2 regions of the Propionicimonas paludicola genome follow, and region 2 is predicted to be linked to the other one. Evidence: predicted binding sites of a transcription regulator. Region 2 holds the regulator's gene; the other holds the start of a gene.

Region 1 (11,924 bases), 590 kb from region 2:
GAACTGACGCAGCTCCGCGTCGAGTACTTCGGTGATCTTGGCCACGCCGTTCAGGTAGAGCCGCCAAATCCGCTGCTGGTCCTCGCTGAGCCAGCGCGGGACGATCTCGGTTGCCATAAGCACATTCTCTCAAACTTGTACCGGTTTCAACAAACCTAGCGCAGTCGGCAACCGGTCCGCTGCGGCGACCCACCGTGAATCCCACCAATCAGTGAACCGGGCCGGTAGCTTGCCTTGTCCGGAGCGCCACCCGCTCTAGACTGCCATGACGAGTCCAAGGGCGGATGAGGGGATTTTCATGATCGACGTCGCTGCAACCTTGCGGGAGGCGCCGCAATCAGTAGGAGCGATGCTCCGGTGGCGAGCAGCCAAGACGCCTGCCAAGGAGGCGTTCCGCTACCCAGGTCCGAACGGTGACTGGCTGTCTATCGACTGGGCGGAGACCAGCAAGCGGGTGGACGAGTTCGCCGCCGGCCTGCTCGCCCTCGGGCTGCGTCCGGAGGAGCGGGTCTCGATCGTGGCGAACACCAGGATCGAGTGGATCCTGATCGACTACGCGATCAACACCGCTGGTGGCGCCACGACGACCATCTACCCGAACACCCAGGGCGACGACTTCACCTACATCGTGACCCACTCAGGCTCGGTGATTCTGGTCGCCGAGAACGCCGAGCAGCTGGCCAAGCTCGATGCGAACCCGGAGGCGTCCGCAGGGGTACGCAATGTGATCCTCATCGACGGTCACGGCGACGGCGATCGAGTGCTCGACCTGGAGCAGCTCGCCGAGCGCGGCCGGACGGCGCTGGTCGCCGACCCTGAGCTGGTGAACCGGTCGATCGGCGGCAGCGGCCTGGACACCTTGGCCACCCTGATCTACACCTCGGGCACCACCGGACGTCCGAAGGGCGTCGAACTGACCAACCGCTGCTGGGTCTACCAGGCATTCGTCCTGGACCAGATGGAGATCATCTCCGACAGCGACCTGCAGTACCTGTGGCTGCCGTTGTCCCACGTGTTCGGCAAGGACCTGCTCACCATTCAGCTGGCGATCGGCTTCAGCACGGCCGTGGACGGCCGGATCGACCAGATCGTGCCCGGCCTGGGTGCGGTGCATCCGACCTTCATGTGCGGGGCTCCGCGCATCTTCGAGAAGGTCCGCGCTGCGGTGATGCTGTCCTCGCCGCGCAGCGGGATCAAGGGCCGAATCGCCCGCTGGGCGTTCTCGGTCGGACGTTCGTCCCGGGAGGACCGGCTGGCCGGCCGGGAACTGCCGCCGGTGCAGCGTTTCGCCTACTCCGTGGCGGATCACTTGGTGTTCAGCAAGCTCAAGGAGCGGATGGGCGGCAACATCAGCTTCTTCATCTCGGGCTCGGCCAAGCTGAACTCGCAGGTGCAGTCCTGGTTCTACTCGGCCGGCCTGGTCGTGGCCGAGGGCTACGGCCTTACTGAGACCGGCGCGGTCAGCTGCGTGAACCTGCCGCTGCCGCCGCGGTTCGGGACGGTCGGCCCGGCCCTGCCCGGCACTGAGGTCAAGATCGCCGAGGACGGCGAGATCCTGATCAAGGGACCGGCGGTGATGCGCGGCTATCACAACGATCCCGAGCGTACCGCCGAGGTCCTGGTGGACGGCTGGTTCCACACCGGTGACATCGGTGAGTTCGACGCCGACGGCTTCTTGAAGATCACCGATCGCAAGAAGGACCTGATGAAGACCTCCGGCGGCAAGTACGTCGCCCCGGCCAAGGTCGAGGGCGTGATTGCGGCCACCATTCCCTATGTGTCCCAGGTGGTCGCCGTGGGCGATGGCCGCAAGTACATCTCGGCGCTGCTCACCATGGATCGGGACAACCTGGCCAAGTGGGCCGCCCGCAAGGGATTGTCCGACATCTCCTACGAGACGCTCACCCAGCATCCGGAGTTGCGGCGCACCCTGGAGCGCTTCATCAACTCGGCCAACGCCAAGCTGGAGCGCTGGGAGACGGTCAAGCGGTTCGCGGTCCTGCCATCGGAGTTCAGCATGGACGACGGCGGCATGACGCCGAACATGAAGGTGCGGCGCAAGGTGATCACCGACCGCTACGCCGACGTGGTCGAGTCGCTCTACGACTCCGACGAGCCTGAGTACCTCGATCCTGACGCGAGGTGAGCTTCGACAGTTCGGTTCCGCTGCGCTGGGTGGACGTTGATGCCCAAGGCCACGTCAACAACGCCCTGATCGCGGACTACCTGCAGGAAGCCCGGGTCGATTGGCTGCAGTCCGGCGCCAACGCGCATCTGCTCGGCGACGCCACCATGGTGGTCTCCCATCAGGTCGAGTACCTCGGTCCGGTCTTCTTCTCCACGACGCCGCTGCGGGTCAGCCTGGACGTCGGAGTGGTCGGTGCGGCTCGCTTCGTCCTGGGCTATCAGGTGTTCCAGGACGAGCGACTGGTATCCCGGGCTCGCAGCACTCTGTGCCTGTACGACTATCGGGCGGCCCGGATTCGACGGATGACCGGTGCCGAGCGGGAGTGGTTCGCCGCCCAGTCCGTGGCCCTCGAGCCGTTCCGGGCGATCGACGGCTGGCGGGTGGGTCCGGACGCCTCCGAACACACCTTCACCGTGCGGTGGTCCGATCAGGACGCCTACCGCCACGTGAACAACGTCCGAGTCTTCGACTACTTCGCCGAGGCCAGGGTGCGACTGACCCCCGAGCCGGGACCGGATCGGATGACCCAGGCCGCCGCCGAGCAGCTCACCTGGATGGTGGCCCGGCAGGACGTCGACTATCTCGGCCAGATCGTCCAGCGCCCCGAGCCCTATCGGGTGCGCACCGCGGTCGCGAAGCTCGGCCGCACGTCGGCCACGCTGGTCGCCGAAGTGCAGGACCCGCTCGATGATCGCGTGCTGGCAAGGGCGCATACCGTCCTGGTCAGCGGCGACGTGAGTGGACGTCCGGTTCCACTGCCGAAGGTGATGCACGACTCGGCAGCGGCCTGGCCGGCGGTTCGCGCGGTTCGCGCCTAGCGGGAGTAGGTCTGCCGGCCCCGCCAGTAGGTGGCCACCACCGGGTCGGGCAAGTCCCGTCCGTGGTACGGGTTGTTCCGGGACCGTGACTTGGACGCCGCGGCATCAACAGCGGCCCGGGCGGTCGGGTCGACCAGGACCAGGTTGGCCGGCTCACCGATCGCCAGCGGACGGCCCTGGCCGGGCACCTGGCCGAGCGCGGCCGGAGTGGACGACATCCGCTGCACCAGCGTCGGCCAGTCCATCCGTCCGGTGTTGATCATCACCTCGATCACCACGGCCAGCGCCTGCTCGAGGCCGAGCATGCCGGGCAGGGCGATGTCGAAGGGGTGGTCCTTGTCCTGACGGGCGTGCGGGGCATGGTCGGTGCCGACCACGTCGATGGTGCCGTCGGCCAGCGCCTCCCGGATCGCCTCCACGTGTTCGGAGGTGCGCAGCGGCGGGTTCACCTTGAAGGTGGTGTCGTAGGACGCGACCAGCGGGGTGTCCAGCAGCAGGTGGTGCGGAGTGGCCTCTGCGGTCACCTTCACCCCGCGCTTCTTGGCCCAACGGATGATCTCGACGCTCTCGGCGGTTGACACGTGGCACACATGCACCCGGGAGTCGGTGAGCGCGGCGAGTTCGACATCGCGGGCCACGATCACGCTCTCGGCCTGGGACGGCCAGCCGGGCAGGCCGAGTCGTCCGGACCATTCGGACTCGTGGCAGCAGGCGGTCGAGCCGGCCAGCCGGGGATCCTGGGAGTGCTGGGCCACCATGCCGTCGAAGGCCTTGACGTAGGTGAGCGCTCGGCGCATCAGCAGCGAGTCGGAGACGCACTTGCCGTCGTCGGAGAAGACCCGCACCTTCGCCTTGGAGTCGGCCATCATGCCGAGCTCGGCGAGTTCCTCACCGGCCAGCCCCTTGGTGACCGCGCCGACCACCTGCACCTGGCAGTGGCCCTCGCGCTCGCCGAGGGCGTGGACGTACTCGGCGGCCTCTGCGGTGTCGGTGACTGGACTGGTGTTGGCCATGGCGTGCACGCAGGTGAAGCCACCGCGGGCGGCGGCATCGGTGCCGGAGTCGACGGTCTCGGCGTCCTCGCGTCCGGGCTGGCGCAGGTGGGTGTGCAGGTCGACTAGACCCGGGATGGCCAGCAGCCCGGCGGCGTCGAACCGCTCCACGCCGGCCGGGGCACTGGCCGGGTCGGCGAGAACACCGTCCTTCAGGTAGAGATCGGTGATCGTCCCATCGGCCAGTCGGGCGCCGTTGATCAGCAGGCTCACCGCATCGCTCCTTCGTCAGAACCCAGTAGGTGGTACAGCACACTCATCCGGACCGCGACGCCGGAGGCGACCTGATCCAGGACCAGCGAGTTGGCCGCGTCGGCGGCGGCGCTGGAGATCTCGACGCCGCGGTTCATCGGCCCGGGATGGCAGATGCCGGCTCCCGGCTTGAGCGCCCGCAGCCGTTCCTCGGTGAGGCCGTAGCCGGCGGTGTACTCGCGTTCGGTGGGGAAGTAGCCACCGGCCATCCGCTCGCGCTGGACCCGCAGCATCATCACGATGTCGGCCTCGGGCAGCACGGCGTCGAAGTCGCTGGTCACCTGGCAGCCCCAGTTCTCGACCCCGGTGGGCAGCAGGGTGGGCGGCGCGACCAGGACCACCTCGCCGCCGAGCAGGTTCTGCAGCAGGACGTTGCTGCGCACCACCCGGGAGTGCAGCAGGTCGCCGACGATGGCGATCTTCTTCCCGGCGAAGCCCTCGCGACCGAGGCTGCGGAAGTGCTTGCGCATCGTGTAGGCGTCGAGCAGGGCTTGGGTGGGGTGCTCATGCTGGCCGTCGCCGGCGTTGACCACCTGGGCTCGGACCCAGCTGGCCACCTGGGCGGCAGCGCCGGAGGAGGGGTGTCGGATCACGAAGCAGTCCACGCCCATGGCGTCCAAGGTGAGCATGGTGTCGCGCAGCGACTCGCCCTTGCTGACGCTGGAGCCCTTGGCCGAGACGTTGATGGTGTCGGCGGACAGCCACTTGCCGGCGATCTCGAAGCTGGTCCGGGTGCGGGTGGAATCCTCGAAGAAGATGTTCACGATGGTGCGGCCGCGCAATGCAGGCAGCTTCTTCACCGGACGGGACTGCACCTGCTGCATCTCTTCGGCGAGGTCGAGGATGGCATTCGCATCGGTTGCCGAGAGGTCGGCGCAGCCGAGGAGGTGGCGCATCAGGACTCCTTCCCGGTTCGGGTGATCGTGATGGCGTCGGTGCCGTCGAGCTCGGCCAGTTGTACGGCCACGCGCTCGTCATCGGCGGCCTGGATGGTGCGGCCCACGGTGTCGGCGGCGATCGGCAGCTCCCGGTGCCCCCGGTCGACCAGGACGGCCAGCCGGACGGCCCGCGGTCGGCCCAAATCGCGCAGGGCGTCGAAGGCGGCCCCGATGGTGCGTCCGGAGTAGAGGACGTCGTCCACCAGCACCACCACCGAGTCGTCGATCGAGCCGGGGATCGCCGTGCGCCCGGGGTTGCGGGTCGGGTTGGCCCGCAGGTCGTCGCGGTACATGGTGATGTCGAGTTCGCCCTGCCGGACCGGACGCCCCTCGACGCTCTCGATCAGTGCGGCCAGTCTCTTGGCCAGTGGGACCCCTCGGGTCGGAATGCCGAGCAGCACCAGATTCTCCGCGCCGTGGTTGGCTTCGAGGAGTTCGTGAGCCATTCGGGTCAATGCCCGAGCAACTTCCGACTCGTCGGCCACCACTCGGGAAAACTGGGGAGTCGGGGTGTCGGTTGCTGGATCAGCCACGCAGCGCTCCTCGGTCGTGAGCCGGGCGCCATCTCGAGGCCACCAGGCTTCGAGCGGCCAATCTATCGGACCCAGCGACCGACCGCTGTCGCTGCCCGGTCTGTGTCGGTGCCGCGACTCTGCTTGTGCCAGTGCCGCCGCCCGACGTGTGGCGGTGGCACACACGGGCGAACCCGCGCGTGGTGGCCAGGTCAGCGTGGCGGAACCGTACTGCCCTGGCGGCCAAGCCGACGTCGGTTCCCGGTAGTGGAGGTCGGCGGCCGTAGAAGCCAGCAGGCCTCGACCACCGCTGGGCAGGCGGAGCGAGCGAGTATCAAGAGAAGGCAGTCGCCAGCGGACAGCCAGCCCCAGCGCCCAGGAGCTCTCAGCCACCAACCACCAGCGGCATCAGCAGGCAGGCCCCGCCCAGCGTCCACCAGCGTCCATCGGCCACCCGCAGGTATCAGCGGGCGGGCAGACAGCCACCAGCAGGTGTCAGTGGGCAGCCGGTGGCCTAGGAGCTCTCAGCCGGCAGATAGAGCCCAGCATCTAGTTGCAGCCACAACCGGTAGCCGGCGCCTGCCCGCCTGCGACGTGGTGGCTGCCCGACGGTGCCGGCAGTTGTCCTGCTATCGCTGGTGCCGGCAGTTGTCCTGCTATCGCTGCCATCGCTGGTGTCGCTATCCAGTCAGGCGCACAGTGCCGGGTCCCCGCGGGCTCCCGCCGGCGCTCGACCATCCGCCAGCCGTCCGCTGCCGCCGAGCCGCCGGTGGCGCACCGGTCTTCGCGATCGATCCAGCCGGGCCGGCGGGATGAACTCCGGTAGCCCGTCCTGAGCGATCCGGATCTCCCATTGGTCGCGGGTGCCGAAGGTGGCCGGCTCGACCAGGGCATGGTGGTGATGGCAGAGCAGTGCCAGGTTCGACAGCGAGGTTCGGCCTCCGGCCCACCACGGGGTCAGGTGATGCGCCTCACAGGTCTGTTCCGGGACGTCGCAGCCCGGGAAGGTGCAGCCCCCATCGCGCTGGCCGAGAGCCACCCGGATACCGGGAGTCACCAGGCGACTGGCCCGGCCCACATCGAGCACCTCGGAGGCCGTGCCGAGCACAGTTGGCAGCAGATCGGCCTCGCAGCAGATCCGGCGCAGCTCGCCGGCGCTGAGGGCTTCGCCTTCGCGGATCAGCCCGGCGCCGGCCGCAGCCGCCTGCAACGTGGCGTAATCCAGCCGCACGACCACTCGGGCCTGGCCGACTCCCGGCTCGGGCCGGGTCTGTCGGGCAGCGCGCAGCAGCGAGATCAGCGCGTCGGCCCGGCGCTGCTCGGGACTGAGTTCGCTGAACGCATCCCGAGCCTCGATGGCCGTACGCCTCAGGGCCTCTCCGTGCGCGCTGACCAGCGCCACGAAGGCTTCCCCTTCGAGCTGGGGCAGCACTCCTTCGAACCGGATCACTCCGGGCTCTCGGAAGAAGCGCAGGCTGCGTCGGCGATGGGCAGCCTCGGCCAGCTGCTGCAGGCGCTGCTCTTGGCTCTGCTCGGCCGACGGGGTCAGTTCGGCGAGCACGCGGTCGGCGCACCGACTCAGCTCCGCCGAATCGAGGTGCTCGGCCAACCCGACCAGCAGGTCCTCGGCCTCGGCGCGACGCTCCGGAGCGAGCCGGGGTGCGACCTCGGCCAGCACCCGTCCGATGGCCTGCGCCTGCCCGGGGCTGACCTGTCCGTCGGTGGCCGCCTGGCCGAGCCGAGGGTGGTCGGCGATCGTCCGCGCCTGCATGACGGCGGACGCCGCCTCGCGGCGGGACAGGTTCTCGCCGATGCCGAGCCAGGACGCCAGCGGCGTCCCGGTGGCGCGCACGGACGCCTGGTTCTGCTCGGCCTCCGCAGTGAGTTGGACGGTCAGCGCCTGCACCCGGCCCTGTACCCGACGGGCCAGCCGAAGCCAGGCCAGCCGGGTCTCCGGCGCGAGGTCATCGCGGCGAGGATCGACCAGATCGAGCGACTGCTCGATCCTGGCCAGCGCCTCGCCGGCGGTCACCATGCTGTGTTCGTCCACGCATCTAGTGTCCCGCACAGCAAGGACAAAATCGAACACAGATTCGAATCTGTGGATAACCGGAGATGCCATCCACAGATTCCACGAAACGTGAACTCGCCCCACCCGCGCGCGCCCTCAAGCGGCTCTCACGAGATGCCCGATCAGACCCTCGCGAGCCCCGACAAGCCGCTCACTCAAGCCCTCAGGAGCCCTCCGCAGGCCTCAGCACCGTCGCCGGCGCCGGGAGCGTTCAGCTGAACGCCTCCTGGCAGCGCAGCGCCCGCTCGGCGTCGTCGCGACGCTCGAGCACCTGCCGGGCCACGGCATCGGTCAGCGAGACCGACTCCAGCCAGGCGTCGAGCTCGGCCAGCGCCGTCCGATCCATCAGGGTCCGGGGGAAGAGCAGTCCCAGCACGTGCTGCCGCAACGCCGAACTGCGGTCCGCCCAGCCGTCCCGGCCGGCCGAGATCGCCTCGGCCACCTCGCGATAGGCGCCCAGGTAGGGCTTCAGGACCGCGTCTGCCCCGAACTGCCAGAAGTTCGAAGTGATCTGGTAGTGGGTCTCGTTCGGTACGTCATCGTCGGCCGTGGCGAGCCGCCAGGCCTGGATCTTGGCTTCGGCACTCGGCAGTGCGGCTCGGGCCCCGGCAGCGCGTTCGGCGCCTTGGGCGGTCGGGTCGAGGGCCAACTCGGCCTCGATCTCCGTGGCCCCGATCGCTCCCAGCCGGGCCAGGTTGGTGATCAGGTGCCAGCGCAGGTCGGTGTCCACGGCCAGCCCGGACGGCACCGCCGACCCGTCCAGCCAGGTGTTCAGCACCGCCGCCGTCGCCGACGACTCCGCGGACGTGGCCAGTGCGCGGGCCAGCGCCAGCTGGTGGTCCGACTCCGGCTCGGCCTCTGCGAGCAGCCTGCTCAGCCCGTCCACGAAGAACTCGTTGAGCTCACCCCGGTCGGCCTCGGGCGTGAAGTAGTCGATCGCCGTGCGGGCCTGGGCGAGTACCGAACCCACCGCGGTCAGGTCGGTCTCGACGCCGACCCCGGCCAGCACCAGGGCTACGAAGTCGTGGGACGGCAGCTCGGCATCCCGGCACATGTCCCAGGCCGCGGCCCAGCACAGGGCGCGGGTCAGCGCGGAGTCGATGGTGCCCATCGAGGCCACCAGTGCGGCCAGCGACTCCGGATCCAGGCGCAGCTTGGCGTAGGTCAGGTCGTCGTCGTTGGGCAGCACCAGGGTGCCGCGCGCACGTCCGATCAGCTCGGGAAGCTCGGTCAGCTCGCCGGCGATGTCCACCTCGACCCGGTCCCGTCGGACCAGCCGTCCGTCCACCAGGTCGTACAGCCCGATCGCCAGCCGGTGGTGACGCAGGGTCGGCCACTGGTCCGGCGCGGTCTGGCGCAGCGCGAAGCGGGTGAACCGGCCCTCGGCGTCCACCTCGAACTCGGCGCGCAGGGTGTTCACCCCGGCCACCTGCAGCCATTCGGCGGCGAAGAAGGACAGATCGCGCCCGGAAGCCTCGGTGAGCGCGTTCAGCAGGTCGCACAGCTGGGTGTTGCCCCAGGCATGCTTCGCGAAGTAGGCCCGCACTCCGGCCAGGAACGCGTCTTGGCCGACGAAAGCCACCAACTGCCGCAGCACCGAGGCGCCCTTGGCGTAGGTGATGCCGTCGAAGTTCAGCTCGACGGCCTCCAGGTCGACCATGTCGGCGGCCACCGGATGGGTGGACGGCAACTGATCCTGCCGGTAGGCCCAGTTCTTGCGGGCGTTGGTGAAGGTCGACCAGGGGTCGTCGCCGACGCCGGTCTTGTTCCGGATCTCGGCCTGGCAGAAGTGCGAGGCGAACTCGGCGAACGACTCGTTCAGCCACAGGTCGTCCCACCAGGTCATGGTGACCAGGTCGCCGAACCACATGTGGGCCAGCTCATGCAGGATCGTGTTGTCCCGGGTCTCGTAGGACGCCTGGGTGACCCGCGAGCGGTAAAGGTACTCGTCGCGGATGGTCACGCAGCCGGCGTTCTCCATGGCCCCGGCGTTGAACTCGGGGACGAACACCTGCGCGTAGTCGGCGAACGGGTACGGCATCCCGAAGTGCTCTTCGAAAACCTCGAAGCCGGCCTTGGTGGTGGCCAGCAGCCGGTCGGTGTCGAGGTAGTCCACCAGCGAGCGCCGGCAGGCCAGCGACAGCGGGATCTCGGCGGCCTTGCCCTGGTGGGCGTCGCGGACGACGTGGAAGTGCCCGGCGATCAGCGCGGTGATGTAGGTGGAGATCGGCGGAGTCGGAGCGAAGGTCCAGTGTGCGGTCCCGTCGCCGAGGTCGACCGGGGCGACCTCGGGGGAGTTCGACAGCACCGTCCAGCTCGCGTCGGCGCGGACGTCCAGGGCGAAGGTGGCCTTGAGATCGGGCTGCTCGAAGCAGGCGAACAGCCGGCGGGCGTCCGCGGTCTCCAGCTGGGTGTAGCAGTAGACCAGGTCGTCGACCGGGTCGACGAAGCGGTGCAGGCCCTCGCCGGTGCGGCTGTAGCGGCACAGCGCGGTGACCACCAGCTCGTGCTCGCCGGCGGCAGCCTCGAAGGCCACCCGGTGGTCGTTGAAGGCCTCGGCCGGCAGCAGAACCCCGTCCAAGGTGGCCGAGAGGACGCGATCGGCAATCAGGTCGAGGTGGCTGGCGCCGCCGGTGCTGGCGAAGCGTACGGCCGAGCGCGACCAGAAGGTGGCCGTCGCGTCATAGCCGCCAGGGACGTCTGCCGTTCCGGTCAGATCGACGCTCACCTGGTAGCTGTGGGAGCGGATCTGCCGGGCCCGACGGGCCGCCTCTTCGCGGGTGATATTCGCTGGATACATGGAGCCTCGCTGAGATGCTTCGGTGAACTGGCGGGTCCGCAGAAAGTGGGTGGTGCTGCGGGCCGGAGGTTACTAGCAGTGTCGCGACCTCCCCAAACCCGAAGCTGTGACAAGGGTGGACGCTGACGGCCCGGACGGGCCTCGACGCGCATCTCGTTGGGCGTGGCGGCCACCGTGAACAGGCTTGGTGCCGCAAGCTGTAGGGGTGCAACCCACCGTGAGCCCCGCTGTGCTGCTGTTCGGTGGCGGCGAAGTGCGGGTGGCCGCCGACGGCCTGACCACCCGGCTGATCCGGGGCAAGGAACTGGTCGCCGAGCTGAGCTGGGTGGGCGCGGCTCCGTCCTCAGTTGAGCTGATCGCCGACGACGAGGTTGAGCACGTCCTGGCGTCCGGGGGAGCGCGGCTGCTGCAACGGGTGACCGTCGCCGAGACCTGGCGGACGCGGTGGGTGCTGGTCCGCGATCACGGCGGCGATCAGGCAGTGGACGAGCGGCTGCGGGTCCAGCCCGGACCCGAGTACACCTTGTGGAGCTGGGCCACCGGCGTCACCGCCCTGCTAGCCATCGCGCCGGCGCACGGTGCCGGCCCGGTGCTGTGCCTGCGGCTGGAGCAGGGCCACTTGGAGCTCGTCGATCCCGAGCCCGGACGGGTGGCCGCGGAGTTCCAGATCGCGGCTCCCGGGACGATGCTGGGCACCGGCGAGCGACTGGTCACGGTGATCGAGGGCAGCTGGCAGCCGAACCTGGCTGCCCTGGAGACCCGGCTGCCCGCCTGGCTGGGCGATACCCAGCTGGATCACGGCTGCCCGTGGCGCGCAGATCTCGCCGACTTCGGCATCACCGCCCCTGACGACGTCGAGTTGGGCTTCAGCGAGGGCGCCGTACTGCTCGACGGGCCACCCGGACGGCGCCTGATCGAGGTGCACACTCCGCGCGGACTGAGCCGGATCCCGGTGGAGTGGGTACCGCCGGCCGAGCAGGTCCTGCATCAGGTGGCGGTGGCCGCGCTGGACTCCGCCCGTCCGCTGAGTGGGGCGGCCGCCCTGTGCATTCAGCGGGCCGCCGAGCGGCATGCGGTCTGGCTGGAGGCCGGCGCCCACGATCGGCTGGACCGCTTCGACTGGGCCAATGACGACTCCATCTTTGCGGCAGCATTCGCCCTGGCCAGAGGCCGGAGTGAAGGCGAAGCCGCAGTGGTCTCGGACGGTCTGAGAGTGCTCGGCGCCCGGGCCACCGGAGTCGGCTTCGGACGGCTGGCCATGGCCGGCTGGCTCGCCTCATTGAGCGTGGGCCT
Region 2 (11,924 bases):
ATCCATCAGATCTCCGATCGCCCGTAGCCGGGCATCGGCCAGCAGCGTCGGCACGCTCGGATAGGGCGAGGTGGCCAAGGCCAGCTTGGTCTGGTTGGACATCCGGGAGACCACCCAGTTGGTCGGGTCCACTGTGGTCAAGGCGATCAGCCGACGTAGCCCCGCCCGGTGCGACCGGCTCGCCTCCGCGAGATCGGTGAAGACCGCTACCCCCACCCGATCCACCCGGTCCACCAATGCCACCGGCACCGGTTCGGGGGCCTCGACGCTGATCGGCAGCGTGCCGAACTCCCAGCGGGTCGCACCTGGGTGAGTCACATGGGCGGCCGCAGCGTTCAACGTGCGCTGCACTCGCGGGGCCAGGCTGCGCTGCAGCTCCCCCAAATCACGACCCACCACCGGAGCCGCACCCTGCTGCTGGATCCGGAACCGGACCTGTAGATGCTCAGGCACCTTGTCCGGCGCCCAGTCGCCGGCGGCCACCTGCACCCCGACCAGCACCTGCACGGCTCGGCCCAGAGCGGTCCACAGCGGCTCGCCGGCGACCCGGGGCTGATCCTCCAGCCACGCCAGAGCGCGGGCTGCGGTGTCGGGCACCGGCACCAGCCGAGTCCTGGTCTGCTTGGGCAAGCCGCGCAGCAGCTCGGCGGCCAGCTGGGCGCGCAGCCCGGGCACCTGCCAGCTGAACTCGGCCGGGTCGAGGCCGGCCAACCTGGCCAGCGGCACCTCGACAGTCACACCGTCGTGACCGCTGCCCGGGTCGAAGGCGTAGTCGATCGGGAGTTCCAGGTCACCGGTGGACCAGACGTCCGGGAAGCCACCCTGATCGACGGCCACCTCGGGGTCGACCAGATCGTCCACGCTCAGGTCCAGCAGGTGCGGATCCTGCCGCCGCGCCGTGGACCACCAGCGATCGAAGTGCGCGACGCTGACCACGTCGGCGGGGACCCGAGCGGCGTAGAACGCGGCGATGGTGGCGTCGTCGACCAGCAGATCGCGACGACGGTTCCGATCGGCCAGATCCTCGGCCTCGGCGCGGACCGCCTGATTGCGTGCCCAGAAGTGATGCCGGGTCCGCCACTGGCCCTCGACCAGGGCCGCCTGGATGAAGACCTCGCGGGCCACCACCGGATCGATCCGCGCGTAGCTGACCGTCCGTCCGGCCACGATCGGGACGCCCAGCAGCGTGACCCGCTCGGTGGCAACGCACTGCCCACCCTTGGCCGACCAGCGCGGCTCTGAGTAGCTGCGCTTGATCAGGTGCTCGGCCACCTGCTCGACCCACTCGGCCTTGATCGGTGCCACGGTTCGGGCCCACAGTCTCGTGGTCTCGACCAGCTCGACGGCCATCACCAGTTCGGGATTGCTGCGGGCCGCACTGGATCCCGGGTTGATCGCGAACCGCGCCCCGCGGGTGCCCAGGTACTCCGCCGGCCCCCGACGCCGGCCCCGCTCCGGCTTGGCCAGGCTCAGCGGATCGAGCAGGCCGATCTGCGAGGCCAGGCCAGACAGGATGGCGATGTGCACCCGATCCAGGTCGGCCGGCGCATCGTTGCGGTGCAGGCCCAGTTCCTTGCCGGCCTCCAGCAGCTGACTGTGCAGGTCCTGCCACTCCCGCACCCGCAGGAAGTTCAGATACTCGTCGCGGCACATCCGCCGAAAGGCGTTGCCGGACAGCTCCTTGCGTTGCGCCTTGAGGTACTGCCACAGCCGGAGCAGCGCGGCCACGTCCGAGCCGTCCGGGCTGGCCTGGTCGCCCTCGCCCAGCGGTGCCCAGAAGCGGCGATGCAGGGCATCTGCGGTCGCGGCCTGGTCCAGTGGACGCTCCCGAACGTCGGGAATCGTGATCCCGGCCACGATCGGCAGCACCTCTCGCAGACAGCCCAGCCGGTCGGCTTCGATCAGCATCCGGCCCAGTCGCGGGTCGACCGGAAGCCGGGCCAGCTTGCGCCCGATCGCGGTCAGTCGCACTCCGGTCTTGGTGTGGCCGCGGTCACGTCCGGCGATCGCCCCCAGCTCGGTGAGTAGCCGGACGCCGTCGCGGACCTGACTGGCGTCGGGGGGCTCGACGAACGGGAAGCCTTCCACGTCGCCGAGTCCGGCCTCCGCCATCTGCAGGATGACCGAGGCCAAGTTCGTCCGCAGGATCTCCGGCTGGGTGAACTCCGGACGGGCCGCGAAGTCCTCCTCGCTGTACAGCCGGATGCAGATGCCCGGCCCCAGTCGTCCGCAGCGGCCGGCCCGCTGGTTGGCCGAGGCCTGCGAGATCGGCTCGATCGGCAACCGTTGCACCTTGGTCCGGGCCGAGTAGCGGGAGATCCGGGCGAAGCCGGGGTCGATCACGAACCGGATTCCGGGCACCGTGATCGAGGTCTCGGCCACATTGGTGGCCAGCACGATGCGGCGTCCGGTGTGCGCCGCGAAGACCCGATGCTGCTCCTCTGCCGACAGCCGGGCGTACAACGGCACCACTTCGGTGAACCGCAGGTCCATGGCATTGATGGCGTCGGCGGCATCGCGAATCTCCCGCTCCCCGGAGCAGAAGACCAGGATGTCGCCGTCCAGCCGAGCGGTCAGCTCGGTAACCGCGTCACAGATCGCGTCGATCTGGTCGCGGTCGCGCTGATCGGCGGCTCCGGCCACCGGCCGGTAGCGCAGATCCACCGGGTAGCTGCGTCCGGACACCTCGATGATCGGTGCGCCGCCGAAGTGCTCGCTGAACCGCTGGGTGTCGATGGTGGCCGAGGTGATGATCACCTTCAGATCGGGACGCCGCGGCAGCAGCTGCTTGAGGTAGCCGAGTAGGAAGTCGATGTTCAGGCTGCGCTCGTGGGCCTCGTCGATGATGATCGTGTCGTAGCGGCGCAGCTCCCGGTCCTTGGAGATCTCGGCCAGCATGATGCCGTCGGTCATCACCTTGACCCGAGTCTGTCGGCTGCGCTGGGAGGAGAACCGGACCTGGAAGCCGACCGTCTGGCCCAGCGGCTCGCCCAGCTCCTCAGCCATCCGGGCGGCCACGCTGCGGGCAGCCAGGCGTCGGGGCTGGGTGTGGCCGATCTGGCGGCGTCCGGCCAGCAGGCAGATCTTAGGCAGTTGGGTGGTCTTGCCCGAGCCGGTCTCGCCGGCCACGATCAGCACCTGGTGGGCGATCAGGGCGTTGCGGATCTCCTCGACATGGGCGCTGATCGGCAGCGCCTCATCGAAGTGAAGCTCAGGCAGTTCGGGATCCATAGCCGGCCAAGACTACCGATCCGCCGGACGGAAGTCCGCTCAGCGGGGCGTGATGGTCCCGATCGGGCACCGACCATGCGCCAGCAAGCCACGAATCAGCCCACCGACCGAGTAGGTCGGGAACGAGGCGTGCACCTCGAGCACCAGCAGGTCCAGTTCGGCGCTCTCGACGGTCAGGACATCCAGCGGGCTGCCACAGGACACCTCGAGGTCCACCGGGACGTCCGGGAACTCCGGGCTCAGCTGGTCGATCAGTTCGGCAACCCGCTGCCGGGTCACCTCGATCGCCGCGTCCTGCTGCTCGACGGTCAGCTGACCACCGAGCAGCCATCGACCCGACGGAACCCGGCACACGCTCATCACCACGACCCGTCCGCCGTGATCCCTGGCTTCGGCCAGCGCCCAGCGCAGGGCGTCGGCACCGCGGGCCGAGGTATCCACTCCGACCCCGATCACCCCGGTGCGCAGCTCATGGGGGTCGTCACTGGTCGACACCGCGATCACCGGAGCGTGGGACGCGCCGACCACGCCCAGCGTGGTGGAGCCGACGAAGGGCTTGTCACCCTGCTCGCTCGAACGCCGGCCGACGACCACCACGGCGGCGTTCTGGCTGAGCTTGGTCAGGCCGGCCGCCGGGTTACCCAGGACGACTTCGGTGTGCACCCGGCTGCGTTCCAGCCCGGCAGCGACGGCGTCATCGACGGCGCGGGCCAGCATCTCCGCCGCGTTGAGCTTGATCTCCTCGGGATCGAAGACCACTCCCCAGGCGCTGTTCAAGACGATGTCGTCGATGGCGTGAGCCAACACCAGGTCGGCGTCGCGATGCTTGGCTTCGGCGATGGCATAACTCAGCGCCACATAGGCGTCGTCGGAGCCGTCGAAACCGGCCAGCACTCGAACCGGGGACTGTGTGGTCACGCTGATTACCTGCTTTCCGCTAGGGCGCCGGAGACCGCTCGTCCGGAGTATCCGGCCGGAGTGATCACCACGGCGAACTCATGGGTACCGGGCGCCCAGGCTCGAGGCAAAGCCAGCCCGCCCGGGGTGCCGGAACTGGACCCCACGGCGGTGCCGCGGGCCACCACGCTCCAGCCGGACGCGGTCGGCTCGTCGATGTCGTCCACCTCGAAGCAGACCTCCACCGGACCGCTCAGCCGACCCAGCGCACTGGCCGGGTTGGCAGTGAACACGATCTGGTCGCCGTGCAGGGCGTAGGTCACCGGCAGCACCTGTAGCTGCTCGCCGTCCAGCCAGCACACCCGACCGACGCAATGCTCGGCCAGCAGCTGGCGACATTCGTCCTCAGCCAGGCTGGTCAAGTGCCCTTGATAGTCCATTTCGCGCATGGTACTCCGCTCCGCCCGGGAAGCCCTGACAAGGCGTTCGGCGTGGTGCCAATGCGTAGGTGGATCTGTACGGCCCGGGTACCCCTCCCACTAGAATGAACCCTTCGCCGAGCAAGGGAGGCCGGGTGGACCCGACCAAGTGGAACGTCCCGTTCCCGGCGATCGTCGCCGCGCTCTTCGCCATCGTCGTCCTGCGAGCCGGAAGCACCTACCTGGTCGGACGGCTGGCCGCCTATGGTGCCCGCAAAACCCGGCTGGCCAGGCTGCTCGACTCCCCCGCCTTCGCTGCGGCAAGCGCGCGGGTGGACCGTTACGGGGCACCGGTGGTGGGCCTGTCGTTCCTCACCATCGGCTTCCAGACCCTGGCCAACCTGGCCGCCGGAGCCACCCGGATGCGCTGGATCCACTACCTGCCGGCCCTGGCTCTGGGCGGGCTGGCCTGGGCCTTGATCTACGCCACCATCGGAACCGTGGGCCTGGATCTGTTCGGCCGGCTGTACGCACTTTCTCCCGTCGGCGCCATCAGTGCGCTGGTGGCCGTGGTCGCCCTGATCGCCGGGTACATCACCTGGCAACACCACCGGGCCGCCAAGGCCTGACCGAGGGCTCGTCGCCGCACAGCCGGCTCGCCTAGGATGCGACCATGGCCGAGATCCGCAAGTACGACCCGTCGAAAGGCAATGCCATCGCCGAGGCGTTGCGCGCCGCCATGGGTGACCCCATTCGTCCGGCCACTCCCGGACAGACGGCGTCCGATAAGCCCAGCGAACCTGAGCCTGCCGCCACCCCGGCATGGATCAGCCTCAGCCTCGTCACGAAGGACGAGACTGAGGCTGAATGACCTGACTCAGCTGCAGCCGCTGGTGGCGCCGCAACCCTCGCAGATGTAGCAGGAGCCGGACCGGCGCATCTTGGTGCCGCAGGTGAGGCACAGCGGGGCGTCCACGCTCAGCCCGGAGATCTTCTCCAGGACCTCTGCGGTGGAGTGCGCCTCGACCTCGACCAGAGCCGGCTGGTTCGGACCCTCGGCGTGCACCTGGATGTCGTCAGCCGCATCGTTCTTCAGCGACTCGGACTCGATCAGATCGGCCTCGTCCTCTTCGGACAGGTACTTGCCGGTCTCCACGTAACGAGCCCGCTCGCTGGCCGTGTAGATGCCCAGCTCGGCTCGCTCGTCGAAGGACAAGTAATCCAGAGCCAGCCTGCGGAAGATGTAGTCCATGATCGACTGCGCCATCCGGACGTCCGGGTCGTCGGTCATACCGGCCGGCTCGAACTTCAGGTTGGTGAACTTCTGGGCGAACTGCTCCAGCGGCACCCCGTACTGCAGGCCGATCGAGACCGCGATCGAGAAGGCGTCCATCACGCCGGCCAGGGTCGAACCCTGCTTGCCGAGCTTCAGGAAGACCTCACCGAGCTTGCCGTCCTCGTACTGCCCCGAGGTCATGTAGCCCTCGGCACCGGCCACCGAGAAGGAGGTGGTGCGGCTGACCCGCGACTTGGGCAGCCGGTTGCGGCGGGGACGGTACTCGACCCGAACTTCCGGTGCGGCCTTGGCCTCGGCCATCTCCTCCGGCTTCTTGCCGTCGCTCAGCGGCTGGCCGACCTTGCAGTTGTCGCGGTAGACGGCCAGCGCCTTCAGGCCGAGCTGCCAGCCCTGCAGGTAGACATCGGCGATCTCTTCGACCGTGGCGGTCTCGGGCAGGTTGACGGTCTTGGAGATGGCACCGGACAGGAACGGCTGCACGGCAGCCATCATCCGGACGTGGCCCATCGGCCGGATCGAGCGCAGGCCCATGGCGGTGTCGAAGATCTCGTAGTGCTCCGGCTTCAGGCCCGGGGCGTTGACCACGTGGCCGTTGGTGGAGATGAACTCGACGATGGCCTCGACGGTCTCGGCCGGGTAGCCGAGCTTCTCCAGCGCCCGCGGGATCGTCTGGTTGACGATCTGCATGGAGCCACCGCCGACCAGCTTCTTGAACTTCACCAGCGAGAAGTCCGGCTCGATTCCGGTGGTGTCGCAGTCCATCATGAAGCCGATGGTGCCGGTCGGGGCCAGCACCGAGGCCTGGGCGTTGCGGAAACCATCCTTGGCGCCCAGCTTGACCACCTGATCCCACTCGGTGGTGGCAGCGGCGTGGATCTGCTCATCGATCGGGGCGTAGGTGCGCAGGTCGTCGTTGGCGGCCTGGTGCTTGCGCATCACCCGCTGATGCGCGGACGCGTTGCGGGCGTAGCCGGCGTAGGCGCCGACCACCGAGGCCAGCTCGGCCGAGCGACGGTAGGAGGTGCCGGTCATCAGCGAGGTGATCGCCGCGGCCAGGGCCCGGCCACCGTCGGAGTCGTAGCCCCGTCCGACTGCCATCAGCAGCGCACCCAGGTTGGCGTAGCCGATGCCCAGCTGGCGGTAGTTGCGGGTGGTCTCGCCGATCGCCTCGGTCGGGAAGTCGGCGAAGCAGATCGAGATGTCCATGGCCGTGATGATCAGCTCGACGGCCTTGACGAACTTGGCCACATCGAAGGTGTCGTCATCACGCAGGAACTTCAGCAGGTTCAGGCTGGCCAGGTTGCAGGACGAGTTGTCCAGGCTCATGTACTCGCTGCACGGGTTGGACGCGTTGATCCGGCCGGACTCCGGGTTGGTGTGCCAGGCGTTGATCGTGTCGTCGTACTGCAGCCCCGGATCGGCGCACTCCCAGGCCGCCTTGGCGATCTTGTCGAACAGCTGACGAGCGTCGATGGTCTCGATCACCTCGCCGGTCATCCGGGCCCGCAGCCCGAACTCGGTGCCGTCCACGACAGCACGCATGAACTCGTCACTGACCCGGACCGAGTTGTTGGCGTTCTGATACTGGACGCTGACGATGTCCTTGCCGCCCAGGTCCATGTCGAAGCCGGCATCACGCAGGGCGCGAATCTTGTCCTCTTCGCGAGCCTTGGTCTCGACGAACTCCTCGATGTCGGGGTGATCGACGTCCAGCACGACCATCTTCGCCGCGCGCCGGGTGGCCCCGCCGGACTTGATGGTGCCTGCGGACGCGTCCGCGCCACGCATGAAGGAAACCGGGCCAGAGGCCGTGCCGCCGGAAGACAGCAGCTCCTTGCTGGAACGGATCCGAGACAGGTTCAGGCCGGCACCGGAGCCGCCCTTGAAGATGAAGCCCTCTTCCTTGTACCAGTTCAGGATCGAGTCCATCGAGTCGTCGACCGACAAGATGAAGCAGGCGCTGACCTGCTGCGGGCTGGTGGTGCCCACGTTGAACCAGACCGGGGAGTTGAAGCTGAAGTACTGGTGCAGCAGCATCCAGCGCAGCTCCTGCTCGAACACCTCCGCGTCCTCGGGAGCGGCGAAGTAGCCGTAATCCTCCCCGGCCTTGCGGTAGGTGGTCACCACCCGGTCGATCAGCGCCTTGAGGCTGGTCTCACGAGCCGCGGTGCCCAGTGCGCCGCGGAAGTACTTCGTGGTGACGATGGTGGACGCGTTGACGCTCCAGAAGTCGGGGAACTCCACCGCGCGCTGCTCGAAGACGGTCTCACCGGTCTTCCAGTTGGTCTGCACGACATCGCGCGACTCCCAGGTGACCTCGTCATAAGGGTGCACCCCGGGGGTGGTGAACACCGGGCTGATCTTCAGCCCGGGCGACTTCCGACCGCCCTTAGTGGCGGCTTTCGCGGTCTCGGTCATGGGTGAACTGCCTTTCGTAGGGTGGGAGGTGTGTCTTCGACGCTTCAGTTGGTGACCAGCGCCGCCCGGCGCAGGTTGTCGATCTCGGTCTCGAAGTCTTCGACCGTGTCGTAGTGCTTGTACACGCTGGCGAACCGCAGGTACGCCACCGGATCCAGCTCGCTCAGCGGGCCCAAGATGGTCAGGCCGACCTCGTCGGCCGGAATCTCGGCTTGCCCGGACGCGCGCAGCGTCTCTTCGACCCGTTGGCCGAGGCGAGCCAGATCGCTCTCCGAAACCGGACGGCCCTTGCAGGCCTTCGCGACTCCGGTGATCACCTTCTCGCGGGAGAAGGGCTCGACCACTCCCGAGCGCTTGACCACGACCAGCTGCATCTGCTCAAGCGTCGTGAACCGGCGCTCGCAGAGCGGGCACTGCCGACGACGGCGAATGCTGGTGCCGTCCTCGGCTACGCGGGAATCGAGGACTCGGGTGTCGGTGTGCCGGCAGAACGGGCAGTGCATCCGGCGCTCCTTCTCAGTCGTGGCGGCGGTGGATGGGGATGTGGACGAACTGTGGAGTAAGAACCACAATTTGTGGACAAACCACATTGCTGTAACTACTACATGTAGAGGTTACGCAGAGTCTCGACCACAAGCAAGACAGCCCTGAGGGCGTGTCGCGGGCCACCACGGGGCAGATGTGCCCACCGACCCCCTGTTGCCAATCAGGAGCAGATCACTGCTGCACCGAGATCGAGGCGGCGGCAGCGGAAGTGCCGTCGAGCGGCCGATCCGGGACGGCAAGGAAGGCGCCGACCAGCACGACCAAGCCGGTCAGGAACACCATCAGCGAGCCGATCACCGCCACGGCGATGCCGCGCTCGGTCAACTGCCAGCCGGACGCCCCCGCGGACGGGACGGACGGCGCCGCCGGGACCAGGCGGAGCTCCGCGGCCGGACATACACTCGGAACCTCGGCCCACGTGGTGTCCACTGCCTCGGTGATCGCTAGAGCGCTCATCGCCTGCCCCTTTCCTCGAACGTGTGTTCGATACTGTTCTAGTGCCCCGCGCCGTCAGATGCAAGCCTTATCGAACATTTGTTCGTAGCGTGTCGGGCTGATACTGATCCTGCTGCCCGGCTCTGACACTTTTCGGACCGGCCGGATCAGCCCCAGACACGCTCGAACATATGTTTGATTCGCGACCGCGCAGCCGATAGTTTCGAGGCATGGCAGCTACCCCAACCTCCGACCGCAAGCGAGGTCGGCCACGCAAAGAGGACATCGCCGCCCAGCTGGGCACCAAGGTGTCCCAGTTGCCCGACGGCCCGGTGGATGCCGAAGGGCTCACCCCCCGACAGCGGAGGATCCTGGAAGTGATCCGGGACGAGCTTGCCGAGCGTGGCTACCCGCCGAGCATTCGCGAGATCGCCGACCGGGTCGGGCTGGCCAGTTCGTCCTCGGCCGCCCACCAGTTGAAGGTGCTGCAGGCCAAGGGCTTCCTGTTCCGTGACCCGCATCGTCCGCGCGCCCTTGAGGTGCGGCTGCCGTCCTCGATCAGCCCCGGCGAGCAGTTGCGGGTCATCGAACCGGACGAGCCGGCCCCCACTGCCCCATCGGTGACCGCGCCGATCCTGGGCCGGATCGCGGCCGGCGGTCCGATCCTGGCCGAGCAGGCCGTCGAGGACGTCTTCACCCTGCCCAAGCAGCTGGTCGGCGAAGGAAACCTGTTCCTGCTCGAGGTCAAGGGCGATTCGATGATCGAGGCTGCCATCTGCGACGGCGACTACGTGGTGGTCCGCCAGCAGCCCGATGCCACCAATGGCGACATCGTTGCCGCGCTGCTCGGTGACGAGGCCACGGTGAAGACTTTCAAGCGCACTCCCGGTCAGGTGTGGCTGCTGCCCCACAACCCGGCCTACTCACCGATCGACGGCAATGAGGCGTCCATTCTGGGCAAGGTGGTTGCTGTCCTGCGGCGGGTCTAGCCGATAGCGCGATGACGGGTGCGGACGGGTGTCGTCCGCACCCGTTGTGCGTTCAGGCGTCGTTCGCAGCTGCACCCAGCCGGCGCAAGGCGGCCACGGCCACCTCGGGATCGGTGGTCATCCAGAAGTCCGGTAGCGAGGCCCGCAGGAAGCTGCCGTAGCGAGCCGTGACCAGCCGCGGGTCGAGGACGGCCACCACCCCGCGGTCGTCGAGCGTGCGGATCAGCCGTCCGGCGCCCTGGGCGAGCAGCAGACCCGCATGGCTGGCCGCCACGGCCATGAAGCCGTTGCCGCCGGCCTGGGTGACCGCCTGCTGCCGGGCCTGCATCAGCGGGTCGTCGGGCCGTGGGAACGGGATCTTGTCGATCACGACCAGCCGGCAGGTGTCGCCGGGCACGTCCAAGCCCTGCCACAGCGAGAGCGTGCCGAACAGCGACGCCTCCGGATCGGCCACGAACTGGGCGGTCAGTTTCGGCAGATGCGCATCGCCCTGGCACAGGATCAGCCGGTCCGGGACCTCGGCCCGGCAGTAGCGGGCGGCAGCCTCCGCGGCCCGCTGGGACGCGAACAGGCCCAAAGTCCTGCCTTCGGCGGCCCACAGCAGCTCGGCGATCTCGGCCAAGGCGTCGGGGGCGATCCCCTCCCGGGTCGGCGGGGCCAGCCGGGTGGCGACGTAGAGGATGCCTTGGCTGCGGTAGTCGAACGGCGAGCCGACATCCACCCCGCGATAGTCGGCGCCGGTGGCGTCCAGGCCCACCGAGGCCGCGATGGCTCGGAACTCGCCGCCCAGCTTCAGGGTGGCCGACGTCAGCACCACGGCATGGTCGGCGAACACCCGGTCGCGCAGCAGGCCGGCCACCGACAGCGGCGCGCAGTTCAGCTGCCGCCCGAACCGCTCCGACTCCGAGACCCAGATCACATCGAACTCCGACAGCTTGGCCATCCGTTCGGCGATGTCGAAGATCTCCTGGGCGGCAGCCTGGGCCTGGTTGCGCTCGACCTCCTCGGCAGCACCGCCGGCCAGCCCGGTGACCGCCTGCCGGGCGGCGTCCCGGACGCTGCGGACGGCGGCCAGCACCGCCGGCTCACCGCCGGGGATCCGGCCGACCTCGGCCTCGTCCAGGCCCTCCTGCAGGGTGTCGGCCGCGTCCAGAAACTCCAACCCGGTCTGGTCGGCCAACCAGGGCAGGCAGCGTTTGGCGACCCGCTCCACCTGCACCGGACCGAGCTCCACCGATGCCGCTCCGGTGACCCGGGCCACGAGTTCGTGGGCCTCGTCGATGACCAGGGCGTCGTACTCGGGCAATGCTGTGCCGCCGTGCATGGCGTCGATGGCCAGCAGCGCATGGTTGGTCACCACCAGCTGGCTGGCCCGGGCTCGGCGCCGGGACTCCTCGACGAAGCAGACCTCGCCGAAGGGACACTTCTGTGCGCCCAGGCACTCCCGGACCGGCACCGACACCTGGCTCCAGGCTGCCGGAGTGTGGTCCGGGGCGTCGTCGCGATCGGCCAGTCCGTCGGCCTCGGCCTCTTCCTCTGCCCAGCGCCGCAGCGCCACCACCTCTGCGCCCAGGCCGGACGCCTCGCTGGGGTCGGCCACCAGGGCATCCTGCTCGAGCCCCGAGCCGTCCCGGACTCGCTGCAGGCACACGTAGTTGCTGCGCCCCTTGAGCACGGCATGACTGACCGTGG

What was found. Region 2 encodes LexA, which represses DNA repair genes until DNA is damaged. Its sites were predicted from a motif close to TCGAACANNTGTTCGA; they were not measured.
Positions count from the first base shown of each region.
Region 1: ATK74_RS02790 (HNH endonuclease signature motif containing protein) is a predicted target of LexA. The motif match lies at 7,842-7,857, and genes of this name have one in related genera.

Region 1 covers NZ_PDJC01000001.1:609,405-621,328, forward strand. The annotation lists gene ATK74_RS02760 (MarR family winged helix-turn-helix transcriptional regulator) at 1-117, opposite strand, end outside; gene ATK74_RS02765 (AMP-dependent synthetase/ligase) at 299-2,146, shown strand; gene ATK74_RS02770 (acyl-CoA thioesterase) at 2,143-3,006, shown strand; gene ATK74_RS02775 (dihydroorotase) at 3,003-4,271, opposite strand; gene ATK74_RS02780 (aspartate carbamoyltransferase catalytic subunit) at 4,268-5,206, opposite strand; gene pyrR (bifunctional pyr operon transcriptional regulator/uracil phosphoribosyltransferase PyrR) at 5,206-5,781, opposite strand; gene ATK74_RS02790 (HNH endonuclease signature motif containing protein) at 6,449-7,810, opposite strand; gene pepN (aminopeptidase N) at 8,043-10,631, opposite strand; gene ATK74_RS02800 (hypothetical protein) at 10,849-11,924, shown strand, end outside.
Region 2 covers NZ_PDJC01000001.1:1,197,567-1,209,490, reverse strand. The annotation lists gene hrpA (ATP-dependent RNA helicase HrpA) at 1-3,231, opposite strand, end outside; gene ATK74_RS05545 (universal stress protein) at 3,271-4,149, opposite strand; gene ATK74_RS05540 (pyridoxamine 5'-phosphate oxidase family protein) at 4,155-4,568, opposite strand; gene ATK74_RS05535 (DedA family protein) at 4,703-5,176, shown strand; gene ATK74_RS05530 (hypothetical protein) at 5,221-5,418, shown strand; gene ATK74_RS05525 (vitamin B12-dependent ribonucleotide reductase) at 5,425-8,262, opposite strand; gene nrdR (transcriptional regulator NrdR) at 8,307-8,765, opposite strand; gene ATK74_RS05515 (hypothetical protein) at 8,980-9,264, opposite strand; gene lexA (transcriptional repressor LexA) at 9,474-10,232, shown strand; gene ATK74_RS05505 (ATP-dependent DNA helicase) at 10,285-11,924, opposite strand, start outside.